4 regions of the Delftia sp. CH05 genome follow, and region 4 is predicted to be linked to each of the others. Evidence: predicted binding sites of a transcription regulator. Region 4 holds the regulator's gene; each other region holds the start of a gene.
The links. The regulator LexA, encoded in region 4, represses DNA repair genes until DNA is damaged. The targets are predictions, from matches to a motif close to ACTGTATNNNNATACAGT.
Positions count from the first base shown of each region.

Region 1: a site for LexA is predicted at 2,312-2,329, ahead of GRX31_RS19700 (VRR-NUC domain-containing protein). Genes of this name have one in related genera too.
Region 2: a site for LexA is predicted at 2,785-2,802, ahead of recA (recombinase RecA). Genes of this name have one in related genera too.
Region 3: a site for LexA is predicted at 1,935-1,952, ahead of GRX31_RS05300 (DNA topoisomerase IV subunit B). Genes of this name have one in related genera too.

Region 1 is NZ_WUMG01000027.1:70,997-75,331, forward strand. Features, by position in the region: gene GRX31_RS19680 (helix-turn-helix transcriptional regulator) at 1-589, shown strand, start outside; gene GRX31_RS19685 (Com family DNA-binding transcriptional regulator) at 986-1,153, shown strand; gene GRX31_RS19690 (hypothetical protein) at 1,163-1,870, shown strand; gene GRX31_RS19695 (hypothetical protein) at 1,946-2,209, opposite strand; gene GRX31_RS19700 (VRR-NUC domain-containing protein) at 2,365-4,038, shown strand; gene GRX31_RS19705 (helicase C-terminal domain-containing protein) at 4,035-4,335, shown strand, end outside.
Region 2 is NZ_WUMG01000024.1:65,846-70,180, forward strand. Features, by position in the region: gene GRX31_RS18535 (hypothetical protein) at 1-29, shown strand, start outside; gene yddG (aromatic amino acid DMT transporter YddG) at 52-972, shown strand; gene recX (recombination regulator RecX) at 969-1,448, opposite strand; gene recA (recombinase RecA) at 1,651-2,754, opposite strand; gene GRX31_RS18555 (MarR family winged helix-turn-helix transcriptional regulator) at 2,902-3,402, shown strand; gene GRX31_RS18560 (response regulator) at 3,503-4,177, shown strand; gene GRX31_RS18565 (sensor histidine kinase) at 4,273-4,335, shown strand, end outside.
Region 3 is NZ_WUMG01000004.1:41,173-45,507, forward strand. Features, by position in the region: gene GRX31_RS05290 (class I SAM-dependent methyltransferase) at 1-370, opposite strand, end outside; gene GRX31_RS30505 (hypothetical protein) at 438-587, opposite strand; gene GRX31_RS05295 (MFS transporter) at 589-1,815, opposite strand; gene GRX31_RS05300 (DNA topoisomerase IV subunit B) at 1,986-3,968, shown strand; gene GRX31_RS05305 (lytic transglycosylase domain-containing protein) at 3,974-4,335, shown strand, end outside.
Region 4 is NZ_WUMG01000009.1:98,597-102,931, forward strand. Features, by position in the region: gene GRX31_RS10180 (AraC family transcriptional regulator) at 1-148, opposite strand, end outside; gene GRX31_RS10185 (MFS transporter) at 290-1,471, shown strand; gene GRX31_RS10190 (hypothetical protein) at 1,555-1,962, opposite strand; gene lexA (transcriptional repressor LexA) at 2,125-2,799, opposite strand; gene GRX31_RS10200 (asparaginase) at 2,898-3,887, shown strand; gene adk (adenylate kinase) at 3,978-4,335, opposite strand, start outside.

The DNA.
Region 1 (4,335 bases), on a different contig from region 4:
TGGCTACACGGCCTACGATCCGGTGCGGGCCATTTCCTCCGAAGTCAACGCTGCGGTGCACCGGCATCTGGCCGACAACCCCTTGTATCGGCAGCGCCAGACGCAGGCCGCCAGCATTTCCGACCTGCTGACTCGCGGGCAATGGCAGAGGACGGCGCTCTATGCCCAGGCCTACTCCCAGGTGGGCCAGCAGGACGGACTCGCGCTGGACGTGGACCTGGGCCACGGAGCGATGCTGACCCTCAATGTCACACGCGCCTCGCGCGGCTACACCGCGGCGGAGCGCATGGCGCTGACCTTGCTGGGGCCGCATGCGCAGGCGCAGTGGCGGCGCCTGAGCCAGCAGCAGCGAATCAGCCAGGCGGCATGGCAGGCGCTCTCATCGGGCTCGCCGGCTGCCGACGTGCTGAGCCCGCGCGAACGTGAAGTGCTGCAATGGGTCGCCAACGGCAACACCAACGCAGAAATCGCCACCATGCTGGAGTTGCGTGCAGGCACGGTGAAGCGGCACCTGGAAAACATCTACCGCAAGCTGGGAGCCGCCAATCGGCAGGACGCCTTGTCGAGGATGCGCAGGCCGGATTTGTAGCGCGTGTCGCGCGCTTGTGCGAACCCGCGCGAGCGCCGTGCGCGGGGCCAGCCCTTCGAGAAGCAGGGAAACCGGCCCTACGGCAGGACGCTCCGGCAGGCAATGCCAAACCGCTGGGCCAGCGCGTGCAGGCGCCTGTCTCGCGACCACAGGCTTGCTCGACGTAAGCGGTGCAGCTACGTCCGGCATAGTTTTACCTACAGGTTTCGCGCCAGCACAATAAAAGTCCGCCCAAGCCATACGGCGGACTTCCTGAAATCTACTGTGCCGAGGCCTCATGTTTTGTTTTGCCAGTTGCTCTCCTGTCGGCTTCAACGCCGTCCTTCTCAGCGGCGGTACGTTGCCATTTCTGGTGTCCGACGGCATGTTGTTTCAACCATTGCAGTGAGGCAGCGCATGGAGCAGGAAGTGAGATGCGCGAACTGCAATCGAAAGCTCGCCATGGGCGTCTTTCAGCTACTGAACATCAAGTGCCCGCGTTGCGGCACGTTGAATTCCCTGAGGGTCCAAGCGAACCCCCCACCCGAGTGCCGCCGAGCGCCTTCGACTCCATCCATTGAATAGGAGGCCTCCATGGCTCAAGTTTCCAAGGTTCTCGTCTCGGATCAGTACATGCCGCCGGACAACATCCAGCAGTACAAAAGCACGACGGGTTTCCCTCTTGTTTACGATTCGCGGCATATCAATCCGCATGCGCTCGTGTTCGACAACACGGGGCGTCCTGCCAACTACAACCCTGCCAACAACCGCCACACCATCGTGATGGATGTGCGCTTCAGCGATGGCTATCTGGCCGCTTGCCACATGGGCATCATTGCCAGGCACAAAGGCTCATACAGTGTGGCGGGTGACAACCGTGGCGGTGCTGTCATTGCGGGCAATTGGGGCTATTCGCCAGGCAGCGTGGCGCTTGAGGAAATTGAGATCACCAACACCAAGGACAACGGTGACTCGCACCATCGTCCGTCCGCTCAATATCCGCGTGGTGCCATCGGCGAGGCCAAGCTCGAGGAACTGCGCTGGTATCGACTGGTGATCGAAAGCATTTCCAAGAACGGCAGCATCGGCCACGCAGTCCGGGCAACGGACAAGAGTACGGGCCAGACCGTATTCAGCCTGCCAACCTTCTGGTCGGATTACTCGGCCAACTATGACTCCCGTGACGCAGGCAAGGTGGTGTTGTTCAGCATCAGTGATCCCAACAAGCCTGCCGCCGGCTTTGTCTATACACGCCTGATCAGCTATTGGTCGGATGCTGACGAGGTGATAGCCAATCCGTAAGTGATCTGAGAGCGGGTCCCAGGGCAGCGTGTAGCCGTATCGCCGCCATGCCCTGGTCCTCCTGGCAGGGAGTGGTCAATACGCATGCTGCCATGCGTTGCGCATCGTGCTGCCTTTGGTGGAAAGCCAGTCTGTAGGCGAGGGCCAGCGACACGCAATCTCCTGGGAATCCGGCATATCGGTTGCCCTGCCGCCAAGTGCTGCGAGGCGTTTGGCTGCCTGCACCCTCACGAAAGTTCTGAGGACTTGTTGGAACAGATCTGCCTCGTCCATGCCTGGCTCCAACATCTTCAGGGCTTCTTCGTACAAGGCATCGTCGATCGTCACGGTGATCCGCATGGCGGGCCCTCTGTCAACAAAACAGATGCAATTCTGGGTTTGCGCCAGCCTGCAGGCAAGCGCGCTTCCCTCCGAAGTGGTCACTCCTGTTTTGCTATGATGACTGTATAAAGATACAGTTTTCGAGCGGCCTGGCTGCCCGATCTGCCAGGCCCATGCTCCCTCCCCACCGCTTCTACTACCTGCACAACTTCCAGCGCGCGCTGGACTGGATTGGCCAGCGTTACGGCGATCTGCTGGACGCGCCCGAGCAGGCATTCCTCACCCGTTTCACGCAGCTGCCCCAGCCCTCGCAGGCGCTGATGGTGCGTTTGCTGATGCGGCGCGGGCCGTGGTTTCGGGCCGGCAAGCTGGTGTACGAAGAGATTCCCGGCATTGCCGACGCGGCCGCGCCCCTGCTCGAGCTGGGCTGGCTGGACGCGGACCACCCCATGGCGCTGGAGGAGCTGTTTGCGCTGCACACCAAGCCCGAGCTGCTGCAGCTGTTCGCAGGCGCACCCATTCACTCAGGCCTGCGCAAGGCCGAGCTTTTGCAGGCCCTGCAGCCCCTGCACGAGGCGCCCAGGCCCTATGCGCAATGGCACCAGGGCGTCGGAGCCGGCGAAGCCGCCTGGCGCGTGATGGTGGGCGCGCTGTGCGAGCGCTTTCGGCTGATGTTCTTCGGCAATCTCTACCAGGACTGGTCGGAATTCGTGCTGGCCGACCTGGGCGTGTTCCGCTACGAGGCCGTGGCCTTCGATGCGGCGTCACGGGCCTTCCAGTCGCGCGCCGATGTCGATGGCTACCTGGCCCTGCAGGCCTGCCGCGCGGCGCTGGATGAGGGCGTGGAGATCGATGCGCTGCTGCAGCAGGTGGCCGGATGCGCCAGCGGCAATGCCTGGCTGGAGCAGCGCCGCGCCAAGGTGCTGCTGCGCATAGGCCAGGCCTGCGAGCGCATGCAGGACTGGGAGCGTGCCGAGCAGGCCTATGCGCAAAGCCGCTACCCCGGCGCCCGCCACCGGCGCATGCGCGTGTACGAGCGCATGGAGCGCTTTGCCGATGCCATGGCGCTGGCCCAGGCCGCCCAGGCCCAGCCCGAGAGCGACGAGGAGCTGCAGCGCGTGGCGCGCATGCTGCCGCGCCTGCGCCGCAGCCTGGGGCAGGGCGCACGCGGGCGTGCGGCGGCGCTGGCGCCCGTGGTGGCGCAGATGCGCATGGACGTGGAGCTGGAGCTGCCGGCGCGGCCCAGCTCCGTCGAGTACGTGCTGCGCGACCACTGGCACAGCGACGCCGCGCCGGTGTTCTACGTGGAGAACGCGCTCATCAACTCGCTGTTCGGCCTGCTGTGCTGGCCGGCCATCTTCGCGCCGCTGCCGGGCGCTTTCTTCCACCCGTTCCAGAGCGGCCCGGCCGACCTGTCGGCGCCCGACTTCGTGCAGCGCCGCGCAGCCTTGTTCGAGGAATGCCTGGCGCATCTGGACGATGGCAGCTGGCGCGAGGTCATCGTGCAGCGCCATGCCGACAAGCAGGGCCTGCAGTCGCCCTTCGTGTTCTGGGGCACGCTGAGCGCGCCCCTGCTGGCGCTGGCGCTGGACTGCATTCCGGCTGCCCACCTCAAGCTGTTCTTTGCGCGGCTGCTGCGCGACGTGCAGGCCAACCGCACGGGCTTTCCCGATCTGGTGCGTTTCTGGCCGGCCGAGCGCCGCTACGAACTGGTCGAGGCCAAGGCCCCCGGCGACAAGCTGCAGGACAACCAGATCCGCTGGCTGCAGTACTGTGCCGAGCACGGCATTCCCGTGCGCGTGTGCCACGTCCAGTGGCGCGGCCAGCCGCTGGGAGAGGCCGCGTGAGCTACACCGTGGCCGTGCGCGCGCTGTGCGAGTTCACGGCACGCGCGGGCGACCTGGACCTGCGCTTCACGCCCGCGCCCAGCGCGCTGGAGGGCATGGCCGGCCACAGCCTGGTGCAGTCGCGCAGGGGCAAGGACTACGAGACCGAGATCAGCCTGGCCGGTGAGTACGGCGACCTGCGCGTGCGCGGCCGTGCCGACGGCTTCGATGCCCAGGCCGGCCAGCTGGAGGAAATCAAGACCTACCGCGGCCAGATCGAGGGCGTGCGCGCCCATCACCGGGCACTGCACTGGGCCC
Region 2 (4,335 bases), on a different contig from region 4:
CGCTGCGCCAGGTGCTGCAGCCGCACTGACCTGCCGCGCGCAGCCTTTCCCATGTCTTCCGCGCACAGCAGTTCCCCTGCAGCCGCAGGCCGGGCCACCGCCATCGGCCTGCTGGCCGTGGTGTGCTGGAGCTGCACCGTGGGCCTGATGCGCTCGGTGGCCGAGCCGCTGGGCGCCGTGGGCGGCGCTGCCATGCTCTATACGGTCAGCGCCCTGTGCGTGGCCGCCGTGCGTGGCCTGCCCAGGCCGTCGCAGTGGCGGGCCATGCATCCGGCCTACTTCTGGGGCTGCGGCCTGCTGTTTGCGGTCTATGAAATCTGTCTGTCGCTGGCGATCGGTCTGGCGCAGGACCGCGCCCAGGCGCTGGAGCTGGGGCTGATCAATTACCTGTGGCCCAGCCTGACCATCGTCTTGGCGGTGCTGCTGCGCCAGCAGCATGCGCGCTGGTGGCTGTGGCCCGGCGTGCTGCTGTGCCTGTGGGGTCTGACGCGCGTTCTGGGCGGCGAGTCCCTGCAGATGCATGACATGGCAGACCACATGCTGGCCAATCCGCTGGCCTATGGACTCGCCTTTGGCGCGGCCCTGCTGTGGCCCTGCTATTCGCTGGCTGCTCGGCGCTGGGGTGGGGGGCACAATGCCGTGGGGTTGTTCCTGATCTGGACTGCGCTGGCGCTGTGGATCAAGTGGTTGTGGCTGGGTGGCGAAGGCGGCATGCACTGGTCAGGCACCGTGGTGCTGCAACTGCTGGCCGTGGGCGGGCTCACGGCCATGGGCTACAGCTGCTGGGAGCACGGCATACAGCACGGGCATCTGGCCGTGATGGCGGCGGCCTCGTACTTCACGCCCGTGTTCTCTGCCTTGCTGGCCAGTGCCTGGCTGCAGGTGCAGCCGGGCTGGGGCTTCTGGCAGGGCGTGGCGCTGGTGACCGTGGGGTCGCTGGTGTGCTGGGGCGCAACCCGGCGCGTGGATTAGTTGCCTTCGTCTGCAGCTCCGTCATTCCAGTCTTCGCTGCGCCCGCGCAGCACCTTGCTCGCTATTTCTCCGCCAAAGCCGCGCGCGGCCAGAAAGCGCATCTGCTTGAGGCGTTCCTGCGGGGTGGCCGGCGGTGTGCCGAAGCGCTGGCGCCATACGGCATGGGCGCGCTGCAGTTCGGTGGCGCGCAATTGTTCTGCGGCGGCGCGCACCAGGCCATCGTCCAGCCCCTTGCTGCGCAGCTCCTGCACCACGCGCGATGTGCCAAAGCGCGCGGCCTTGCGATGCAGCACGGACTCGGCCACGCGCTCGGCGCTGATGAAGCCGCGCTGCTCCAGCGCGTCGAGCATGGCGCCCAGGTCCTCGCCTTCCTCCACATGGGGGGCGAGCTTGCGTTCCAGCTCCAGCCGTGAATGTTCGCGCTGGCCCAGCAGCTTGAGCGCCCGGCCTTTGAGCGACAGCTTGGCGAATCCCATGCGGCAATGTCTCCTGAATCATCCCGAATAAAAAAGGCCCCCACGCTCCCCTTGCTGCGCAAGGTCCGCTGCCCCCCAAGGGGGCCGCTTTTTTGCCTTGGGGCGTCCCGGCGATAAAAAAGGCGCAGACGTGAGCCTGCGCCAAGATGGCAAACACAGTGTGCGCAGGCGCTGCGGCGCCTGCTGTGAGGGGTCTGGGCGCTCAGGCTTCGATCACGCCGTCCTTGTCGGCCTTGGCCTTGGCGCCCTTGGCGGCCTTGGCTTCGGGCGCATCGCCGCCGGCCGTAGGCAGCAGGGCAATGCCCAGGCTGTCGCGCACCTTGTTTTCGATCTCCACGGCCAGGCCGCTGTTCTCGCGCAGGAATTCGCGGGCGTTGTCGCGACCCTGGCCGATCTTTTCGCCGTTGTAGGCGTACCAGGCCCCCGACTTGTCGAGGATCTTGGCGTTGACACCCATGTCCAGGATTTCACCTTCGCGCGAGATGCCTTCGCCGAAGAGGATGTCGAACTCGGCGGTCTTGAACGGGGGCGAGACCTTGTTCTTGACGACCTTGACCTTGGTTTCGTTGCCGATGGCTTCGTCGCCCTTCTTGATGGTGCCGGTGCGGCGGATGTCCAGGCGGACCGAGGCGTAGAACTTCAGCGCATTGCCGCCCGTGGTGGTTTCGGGGCTGCCGAACATCACGCCGATCTTCATGCGGATCTGGTTGATGAAGATGACCATGCAATTGGTCTTCTTGATGGTGGAGGTCAGCTTGCGCAGCGCCTGGCTCATCAGGCGGGCCTGCAGGCCGGGCAGCTGGTCGCCCATCTCGCCTTCGATTTCGGCGCGGGGGGTCAGTGCGGCCACCGAGTCCACGACGATCATGTCCACGGCGCCCGAGCGCACCAGGCTGTCCACGATTTCCAGGGCCTGCTCGCCGGTGTCGGGCTGGCTGATCAGCACTTCGTTGAGGTTCACGCCCAGCTTCTGGGCATAGCTGGTGTCCAGCGCGTGTTCTGCGTCGATGAAGGCGCAGGTGCCGCCCTGCTTTTGCATTTCGGCGATGACCTGCAGCGTCAGCGTGGTCTTGCCCGAGGATTCAGGGCCGTAGATCTCGATCACGCGGCCACGGGGCAGGCCGCCCACACCCAGGGCGATGTCCAGGCCCAGCGAGCCGGTGGAGACGACCTGGATGTCCTGGATGGCTTCGCCTTCACCCAGGCGCATGATCGTGCCCTTGCCGAACTGCTTTTCGATCTGGGCGAGTGCGGCCTGCAGGGCCTTGGCTTTTTCACTGTTGGCGGTGGTGACGGCGGTGTTCATGCGGACTCCTGGGTTGGGTATGGATTCAGCTCTGTATTTGCATTCAGGCTGGATGCTTGAACAGTAGTTTATGGGCTTGCTGTCTTGATTTGTTGGTGTTTTTGGTCAGTTTTCCTGACTTGTTGGATTTGCCTCCACAATGCATCCATGAGTGAGCTTTCCCCCGTCACGCCGCCCGCCGACGCCTGGCGCCAGACCCACCTGGGCCGCCTGCTCGGCCATGCCATGCGGCGGTTCGACGCGCGTGTACTGCAGCTCATGGCGCGCGATGTGGAGGTGCCGCTGGCACTGTCCAACCTCGCTGCGCGCGACAAGGTGGGGGCGGCCCATATCCACATCACGCGGCATCTGTCGCTGGCTGGCGACCGGCTGACGGACCTGGCAGAGCGCGCAGGCATGACCAAGCAGTCCATGGGCGACCTGGTGACCCAGTGCGAGGCCTGGGGCCTGGTCACGCGCGAGAGCGACGAGCGCGATGCGCGCGCGCGCCGCATCCGCTTCACGCCAGCGGGCCTGGCCTGGCTGCAGGCTTTCCATGACGCCGTCTCCCAGGCCGAGGCCGAATTCCGCGAGGAAGTCGGCGACGACATCGCCACCGTGGTGGCGCTGGGGCTGGAGGCCTACGCGGGCGGCGGCTCACTCGGGTAAGGTCCCTGCCCGCACTGCGGGGCGCATCCTAGAATCCTGGGAATTAAAGGCGCGCATTTCCAACTCCCAGAGCGCGCTTGCATTACAGGAGACATCCCCCATGCGCATTCTGATTGCCGAAGACGACCAGGTCCTGGCCGATGGCCTGCTGCGCAGCCTGCGCGGCTCGGGCGCCGTGGTCAGCCATGTGGCCAATGGCAGCGAGGCCGACACCGCGCTGATGACCAGCAGCGAATTCGATTTGCTGATCCTGGACCTGGGCCTGCCCAAGATGCACGGGCTCGAAGTGCTCAAGAAGCTGCGCGGCCGCGGCGATGCGCTGCCGGTGCTCATCCTCACGGCGGCCGACAGCGTGGAAGAGCGCGTGCAGGGGCTGGACTACGGCGCCGACGACTACATGGCCAAGCCGTTTGCGCTGTCCGAGCTGGAGGCGCGCGTGCGCGCCCTCACGCGGCGCGGCATGGGCGGCGCCAGCAGCACCATCAAGCACGGCCCGCTGGTCTACGACCAGGCCGGCCGCGTGGCAACCATCGACGGCAAGATGGTCGAGCTGTCGGCGCGCGAGCTGGGCCTGCTGGAAGTGCTGCTGCAGCGGGCCGGTCGGCTGGTCAGCAAGGACCAGTTGGTCGAGCGCCTGTGCGAGTGGGGCGACGAAGTCAGCAACAACGCCATCGAGGTCTACATCCACCGGCTGCGCAAGAAGATAGAGCGCGGCCCCATCCGCATCGCCACCGTGCGCGGCCTGGGCTACTGCCTTGAGAAGATCGCGTCCTGAGGCCGCTGCCGTGGCTGTCAGGCCCGGGTTGGCTTGCCTGCGCATAGTGGTGGTTGCCGCGGGGCCGTGAACCCGCCGTAAGGGGCTGCCCGCCGATGAAAATCTTCCAGCGTGAACAGCGCTCCCTGTTCGGCGAGATCCTTGACTGGATGCTCACG
Region 3 (4,335 bases), on a different contig from region 4:
AAGGCTTGCCGAAGGCCTCGTTGCCCTGGGCAAAGGTTTCGTACAGCAGCACGCCGCCGGGTGCCACGCTGCCCAGCAGCGCCGGCCACAGCGGGCGCCACAGATAGTGGGTCACGACCACGGCGCCGAACTGCCTGCCGGGCAGGGGCCAGGGGCCGTTTTCAATGTCGGCGCACAGCAGCTCGCCCACGCCCTGCAGGCCGGCCAGGGCCTGGGCGTCGCGGTCCACGCCCGTCACTGCATGGCCGCGTGCATGGAACCAGCGCATGTGGCGGCCAGGGCCGCAGGCCACGTCGAGCACGGTGGCCTCGGGTGCCAGAAGATGCGACCAGCGTTGGATCCAGGGCGAAGGCGGCGTGGCTGCGTGCATGTGAAATCTCGGAAATGAATTGAAAGCGGCCGCCATTGTGCCGCCAGGCCTTTGCCGCGCTTCAATTTCAGAAGCAGGCCCAGAGCTGGTCGGCCATGCCCAGCATGAACTCGGGCTGCAGATAGAGCATGAAGACCAGGCCCAGCACCAGCAGCACGGCGGCCCACAGCGCCAGCCTGCGCAGCAGCTGTGGGCGGGGCGTGGTGGCTGTCGTCATGTCAGGCCGCCGCCTGCGCCGCACGCGGCCTTGCCACCGGGGCTTCGCGTATCGGCAGGTTCAGCAGGCCGGCGGCCACGCCCAGGCCGATGGCAAGGTACCACACCACCTGGTAGCTGCCCGTGTGGTCATACAGATAGCCGCCCAGCCAGACGCCCAGGAAGCTGCCGACCTGGTGGCTGAAGAACACCATGCCGCTCAACATGGACAGATGCTGCACGCCGAAGATCTGGGCCACGGTGGCGTTGGTCAGCGGCACGGTGGACAGCCACAGTAGGCCCATGGCGGCAGAGAAGATGTAGACCGACCAGGGCGTCAGCGGCGCGAGCAGGAAGAGCACGATCACCACCGAGCGCGTGAAGTAGATGGTGGACAGCAGGTAGCGCTTGGGCAGGCGCTGGCCCAGGTTGCCGGCCACGTAGGTGCCAACGATGTTGAACAGCCCCACCAGCGCCAGCGAGATGCTGGCCACCTGCGGTGCCAGGCCGTAGTCCTTGAGGTAGCTGGGCATGTGCACGCCGATGAACATCACCTGGAAGCCGCAGACGAAGTAGCCGGCCGTCAGCAGCACGAAGCTGGGCGTGCGCAGCGCTTCGGCGACGGCCTGGCCCGCGCTCTGGTCGCGCACGGGTCGGGTATTGCCGGCCGTGAAGCCCGGCTCGCGCAGGCCGAAGGCCAGCGGAATGATCATCAGGGCGCACAGCGACAGCAGCAGCAGGGCGTTGGACCAGCCGAAGTTCGAGATCAGGCTGCCTTCCACGGGCACCATGAAGAACTGGCCGAAGGAGCCCGCCGCCGCCGTCACGCCCATGGCCCAGCTGCGCCGCGCCACGGGAATCTGGCGGCCCAGCACGCCGTAGATCACGGCATAGGTGGTGCCGGCCTGGGCTGCGCCTATCACCACGCCGGCCGTCAGGGCGAACCAGGTTGTCGTGGGCGCCATGGCCATGCCGGCCAGGCCCAGCGCATACAGCAGCGCGCCCACCAGGAGCACGCGGAAGGCGCCGAAGCGGTCGGCCAGCATGCCGCCGAAGATGCCGAGCACGCCCCAGGACAGGTTCTGGATGGCAATGGCCAGCGCGAAGGACTCGCGCGTCCAGCCCATCTCCTGGGTGATAGGCTGCAGCCACAGGCCGAAGCCGTGCCGGATTCCCATGGACAGCGTCACGACTGCGCCCCCGCACAGCAGTATCTGCACCATGGACATGGGTTGGTTGTTTTTGTGCATGCGGCAAACTTTAGCGAAACTCCGGGTTTTGCGCTGCGACGCATGGGTCGCCCATGCGCCAGCGCGGCACTTCGTAGCCCTTGGCGGCACTGGCCTTTTCGGGATAGTCAATGTCAATGACTGTGAATGTATCCAGCACTGAGCCGGGCCGCGCACTACAATCCGCCCCCATGGCAGTCAAACCATCTCCCACTTCCGCCAGCGAATACTCCGAAGGCTCGATACGCGTGCTCAAGGGCCTGGAGCCCGTCAAGCAGCGTCCCGGCATGTACACGCGCACCGACAACCCCCTGCATGTGCTGCAGGAGGTGATCGACAACGCGGCCGACGAGGCGCTGGCCGGCTTCGGCAAGAAAATCCGCTTCACCCTGCATTCCGACGGCTCCTACAGCGTCGAGGACGACGGCCGGGGCATCCCCTTCGGCATGCACCCCGAGGAAAAGGCGCCCGTGGTGGAGCTGGTCTTCACCCGCCTGCATGCGGGCGGCAAGTTCGACAAGGGCAAGGGCGGCGCCTACAGCTTCTCGGGCGGCCTGCATGGCGTGGGCGTCTCGGTCACGAATGCGCTGGCCACGCGCCTTGAGGCCTGCATCCACCGCGAGGGCAAGGTGGCCACCATCGCGTTCTCGGGCGGCGACGTGGTCGAGCCCCTGCAGTCGCGGCCGCTGGCCGCGGGCGAGCGCAAGCAGGGCACGACCGTGCGCGTGTGGCCCGATGCCCGCTACTTCGAATCCTCCCAGCTGCCCATGGGCGAGCTGATGCATCTGCTGCGCAGCAAGGCCGTGCTCATGCCCGGCGTGTCGGTGACCCTGGTCAACGAGAAGACGCGCGACACCCAGACCTGGCAGTTCAAGGGCGGCCTGCGCGACTATCTGCAGCAAAGCCTGCATGGCGAGGCCGTCATCCCCCTGTTCGAAGGCGAGGGCTTTGCCGACCGCAACCACGACAGCTTTGCCGAAGGCGAGGGCGCCGCCTGGTGCGTGGCCTTCACCGAGGATGGCGCGCCGCTGCGCGAAAGCTATGTCAACCTGATCCCCACCACGGCCGGCGGCACGCACGACAGCGGCCTGCGCGACGGCCTGTTCCAGGCGGTCAAGGCCTTCATCGAGATGCATTCGCTGCTGCCCAAGGGCGTCAAGCTCATGCCTGACGACGTCTTCGCGCGCGCCAGCTACGTGCTCAATGCCAAGGTGCTGGACCCGCAGTTCCAGGGCCAGATCAAGGAGCGCCTGAACTCGCGCGATGCCGTGCGCCTGGTCAGTGGCTACGTTCGCCCTGCGCTGGAGCTGTGGCTCAACGAGCATGTGGAATGGGGCCGCAAGCTGGCCGAGATCGCCATCAAGGCTGCCCAGACCCGCCAGAAGGCGGGCCAGAAGGTCGAAAAGCGCAAGGGCTCGGGCGTGGCCGTGCTGCCCGGCAAGCTCACCGATTGCGAAAGCCGCGACTTGAGCCTGAACGAGGTCTTCCTGGTCGAGGGCGACTCGGCCGGCGGCAGCGCCAAGATGGGACGCGACAAGGAAACCCAGGCCGTGCTGCCCCTGCGCGGCAAGGTGCTCAACACCTGGGAAGTCGACCGTGACCGCCTGTTCGCCAACAACGAGATCCACGACATCTCGGTGGCCATCGGCGTGGACCCGCATGGCCCCCATGACACGCCCGACCTGTCCGGCCTGCGCTACGGCAAGATCTGCATTCTTTCGGATGCCGACGTGGACGGCTCGCACATCCAGGTGCTGCTGCTCACGCTGTTCTTCCGCCACTTCCCCAAGCTCATCGAGGCCGGCCACATCCATGTGGCGCTGCCGCCGCTGTTCCGCGTCGATGTGCCTGCGCGCGGCAAGAAGCCAGCAGCCAAGATGTACGCGCTGGACGAGGGCGAGCTGACCGCCATCCTCGACAAGTCCGCCAAGGATGGCGTGCCGCGCGAGAAATGCCAGATCAGCCGCTTCAAGGGCCTGGGCGAGATGAATGCCGAGCAGCTGTGGGAAACCACGCTCAACCCCGACACGCGCCGCCTGCTGCCCGTGCAGTTCATGAATCTGGACTTTGCGGCGGCCGAGCAGGTCGTCACCAAGCTGATGGGCAAGGGCGAGGCTGCGGCGCGCCGCGAGCTGATGGAGTTGCACGGCGACGCCATCGAAGTGGATATCTGATCCCCATGCCCCTGCGCCCGGCTGCCCCACAGCACCTTCCACACCGCCCGCACCCTGCGCGCGGCGCTGCCGCGCGCGCGCTTGCAGCGCTGGGCGCGGCCCTGGCGCTGTGGGGGGGGGCGCAGCCCGCGCATGCCGATCTCTGGGCCTTCGTGGACGAGCGCGGCATCACGCACTTCGCCGCGCAGGCGCTGGACGAGCGCTACAAGCTCTACTTCCGCGGCTCGCTGTATGACAGCACCGAGCAGGGACTCAAGCCCCCGCTGGTGGAGGCCGAGGCCGCTGCCGACGATGACGGCGGCAGCGATGCCGGGCGCAGGCTGCAGGCGAGCACGCGGATGCAAAGCTTCTTCGACATCTCGCCGCG
Region 4 (4,335 bases):
CAGCGCCGGCCGCCATGTCTGTGGCAAAGGCCACGACCGGGCGGGCCGTGTGCTCGCCGTGCGGGGGCAATGGAGCGGCCGCAGGCACGTCATCCAGGCAAGCGCGTGTGCGGGCATGGGAAAGTGGGCCACTTTGCCGGGTTGTCATTTTCTCGACGATTGTTGTTGCTTCGTAGCAGGAATGCAGATCATGCACTTTCTACGATGACCCACTTTCAATCCGCAGGAAAGTGGCAGGTATGGAGATGATTTCCCTTTCGAGAATGACGGACGTGACAGGAGGCAGGGCATGAACCGCGCACGTCTGGGGCTGCTTACGGGCACGCATGCCATCAACGACCTCTACCAGGGACTGGTTCCTGCGCTGTTGCCCTTCATGGTGCTGGAGCGCGGCTACAGCTATACGGAAGCCAGCGGCCTGATGCTGGCGGCCACGGGCCTGTCGAGCATGGTCCAGCCGCTGTTCGGCCTGTATGCCGACCGGTCGCCACGGCCCTGGATGGTGCCGGCCGGCTTTGTGGTGGCCGCCCTGGGCCTGGCCCTGGTGGGCATGAGCCCGGACTACTGGGTCAGCTGGTTGGCTGCCGTGCTGTGCGGCCTGGGGATCGCGGCCTACCATCCGTCCGCAACGGTGGCGGCCCGCATGGCGGGCGGCAGCTCGCAGAAGGCGATGAGCGTGTTTTCGGTGGGCGGAACGGCGGGGGCATCGTTCGCTCCCATGCTGGCGGCGGCCGTGGTGGGCGCAGGCGCCTTGCACCGCAGCTGGATGCTGGCCCTGCCTGCAGCGGCCATGCTGGTGCTCTGGTATGCCTGTACCTGGCGGGATGGAGCCAAGGACCATTGCGCCACCCGGCGCCCGGCCGTGGCGCAGGGCGAATTGCCGGCCAACCACTGGCGCGCCTTCTTCCTGCTGTGCGGGGTCATCGTCTGCTGGTCGATTCCCTATGTGACGGTGCTGTCCACCCTGCCCATGTTCGTGACGCGCGAGCTGGGCGGCTCGGACTTCATGGGAGCGGCCACGCTGACCTCATTCACAGCCGCTGCGGCGGTGGGTACTTTGCTGGGGGGCACGCTTGCAGATCGCCGGGGGCGCATGCAGGCCATCCGCGCCGGCTACCTGCTGGCATTGCCTGCTCTGGCGGCCCTGGCCCTGGCCTCCACGCCATGGATGGCGCTGGCCTGCACCATGGCCCTGGGCGTGTGCATGTTTCTTCCGTTTGCCGCCCAGGTCACGCTGGCCCAGGACTATCTGCCGCGCAACCAGGCCACGGCCAGCGGGCTGACCCTGGGGCTGGCCATGTCGATAGGCGGCATGGTGGCGCCGTTGTTCGGCATGCTGTCCGATGCGCGCGGACTGCGTTTTTCGTTGAGCGTCGTGCTGTGCATTCTGTGCGTTGCCGCGGCGCAGGCGTGGTGCATGCGCAATCGGCGCAGCGAGGGGAGTGCTGCACCGGCGGCTGTCAGGGCCTGATGCGCAGCCCCTGCCGCTGGGCAAGGCAAGAGACAGGCCCGGGCTCTCGCAGACCGGGTGGACGGGTTGGTCTCAGGGCGACCTCAGGCCGGTGTCTGCGCGCCGTGCGCTTCCATGCGTTCCAGGGCGGCACAGACATCGGCCATGCGGCCCGAGATGAACAGGCATTCGGGCTGCTCCTGCGGCGAGCGCTGGATGATGCGCAGACCCGAAGGCAGGGCCTGATCTGCCGGAAGGGAGGGCAGTTCGGGTTGCAGGGGCAGCAGCAGCTGCGCATCCCTGTGTTCTGGCAGCCGTGCTGACTTGCTGCGCCGCTGCTGGCTGCGGCGGCGGGCCTTGCTGAAGGACAGGATGGTCGCCTGCTCGGATTGCACAGGCGATTCGGGCTGGATGGTGCGCATGGCGGGCTCCATGGCGGCGGCGGGCAGGCGAATGCCCTGTGCCAGGCGCAGGAAGGACAGAGAAGACAGTGTTGGCAGAGCGAATCCCATGTGACGACTCCTGTTGGCGTATTTCAAAGAGGCATGGACACAGGCAGGATTGCGGTTTGCGGGCAAAGCTCCGCCCAGGGCGAAGCTGCAAGGCTTCGCGCCTACCACCTGGGCGGTGCATGAAGTAGGGGGTGGCAACCCGTGCAGGGCTGCCCGTCCGGCTTACATGGACATGCTGTTGCGGATCAGCCCCACGGCCAGGCCTTCAATGGCAAAGGCCTCTTCGGGAGCGACGCGGATCACCGGGTAATCGGGGTTTTCCGGCAGGAGCTCCACGCCCTGCGTGGTGCGGCGCAGGCGCTTGACGGTGACTTCATCTCCCAGGCGTGCCACGACGATCTGCCCGTTGCGGGCTTCATGCGCGGACTGCACGGCCAGCAGATCGCCGTCCATGATGCCCGCGTCGCGCATGGACATGCCGCGCACGCGCAGCAGATAGTCCGGGCGGACCTGGAACAGGCTGGGTTCGACGGAATAGGTCTGGTCGATATGTTCCTGGGCGAGAATGGGCGAGCCCGCCGCAACGCGGCCCACCAGCGGCAGCATCAGCGGCGCCAGGGCCGACAGCGGCAGCCCGAAGCTGGTGCCGCGTGCGGCATTGATGTTGCGCACGGTGTCGGTACGCAGGCGAATGCCGCGGGAGGTGCCGCTGACCAGTTCGATCACGCCTTTGCGGGCCAGGGCCTGCAGATGTTCCTCTGCTGCGTTGGCGGACTTGAAGCCCAGCGTGTTGGCGATTTCCGCGCGGGTGGGGGGCGCGCCCGTGCGGGAGATGGCGGCCTGGATCAGGTCCAGGATCTGTTGCTGGCGGGCGGTGAGCTTGGGATGGTCGAGCATGGCGTGCGTCCGGTCCTTGAATTCAGATGGCAGGCAGAGAAGTCATCTGATGATTTATACAGTATCTGTATTTTTAACCAGTTTTCCAAGAGGTGCAAGTGGGGCAGTCAAAGTTGGTGATTCTTGGCACGGGCGGCACCATCGCCGGCCGGGCGGATTCGCAGTCGCAGGCAGTGGGATACAAGGCCGGACAGATCACGGTGCAGTCGCTGCTCGATGCCGTGCCGGATCTGGAGCAGCAGGCGCTGGGGCCTGTGCAGACGCAGCAGATCGCGCAGGTGGACAGCAAGGATATGGACTGGTCCGTGTGGCGCGCGTTGCTGCGTGCCTGCACGCAGGCGCTGGAGGATGCGGACACACGCGCCGTGGTGATCACGCATGGAACGGACACGCTGGAAGAGACGGCCTGGCTGCTGCACAGCCTGCTGCCTGCCGCCAAGCCCATAGTGCTCACTTGCGCCATGCGCCCGGCCACGGCCCTGCTGGCCGACGGACCGCAGAATCTGCGCGATGCCGTGACCGTGGCCGCCAGCGGCGGGCGCAGCGGTGTGTGGGTGGTGGCCGGCGGCGAGGTGCATGCGGCGGCCCAGGTGCAAAAGGTCCACCCTTACCGACTGCAGGCCATGCGCTCCATGGAAGGTGGCCCGCAGGCCGTGGTGGAGGAAGGACGCGTGCGCTGGCTGGTGCCTGATGCGCCGGTCACGCCGGTCGCCCCCGTTGCGCGGATGGTGACTTCCGCTCCCGCTCTGTCTGACCTGCTGGCGCTGGATGAGCTGCCCTGGGTCGAGGTGGTGTTCAGCGGTGCCCTGGCGCGTGCCTGCGGCGTGGATGCGCTGGTGGCCGCCGGCGTGCGCGGCATCGTGGTGGCCGGCACGGGCAATGCGACCATTCACGAAAGCATGGAAGCGGCCTTGCTGCGTGCGCGCGACAAAGGCGTCTGGATCTGGCGGGGCACGCGCTGCGCCGAAGGCCTGCCCGTTGCCTCGGGGCTTGGCACGGACCCCGCAGAGGCCGATCTGGTCCAACTGCCCGTGGCCAAGGCACGGATTGCCATGATGCTGGCGCTGGCCGCGCAGCCGCGCGACTGATCCTCCGGGCGTCGCCGGCGCTTCAGATGCAGGCGGGCAACAAAAAAGCACCCGGCGGGTGCTTTTCTGGGGTCTGGCGCATGGCCTGTGTCATTCAGCCAGTGCTGCCAGGGCGCGCTGGGTGATGTCTTCCACCGAGCCCAGGCCGCTGATGGCGCGGTACTTGGGGGCTGCTGCGGCTTCCTTCTCGGCCCAGGCGCGGTAGTAGTCCACCAGCGGGCGGGTCTGGCTGCTGTAGACGTCCAGGCGCTTCTTGACCGTTTCTTCCTTGTCGTCCTCGCGCTGCACCAGCGGCTCGCCGGTCACGTCGTCCAGGCCTTCGACCTTGGGCGGGTTGAACGTGACGTGGTAGGTGCGGCCCGAAGCGGGGTGGGAGCGGCGGCCGCTCATGCGCTCGATGATGGCATCGAAGGGCACATCGATCTCGAGCACGTAGTCCAGCTTCACG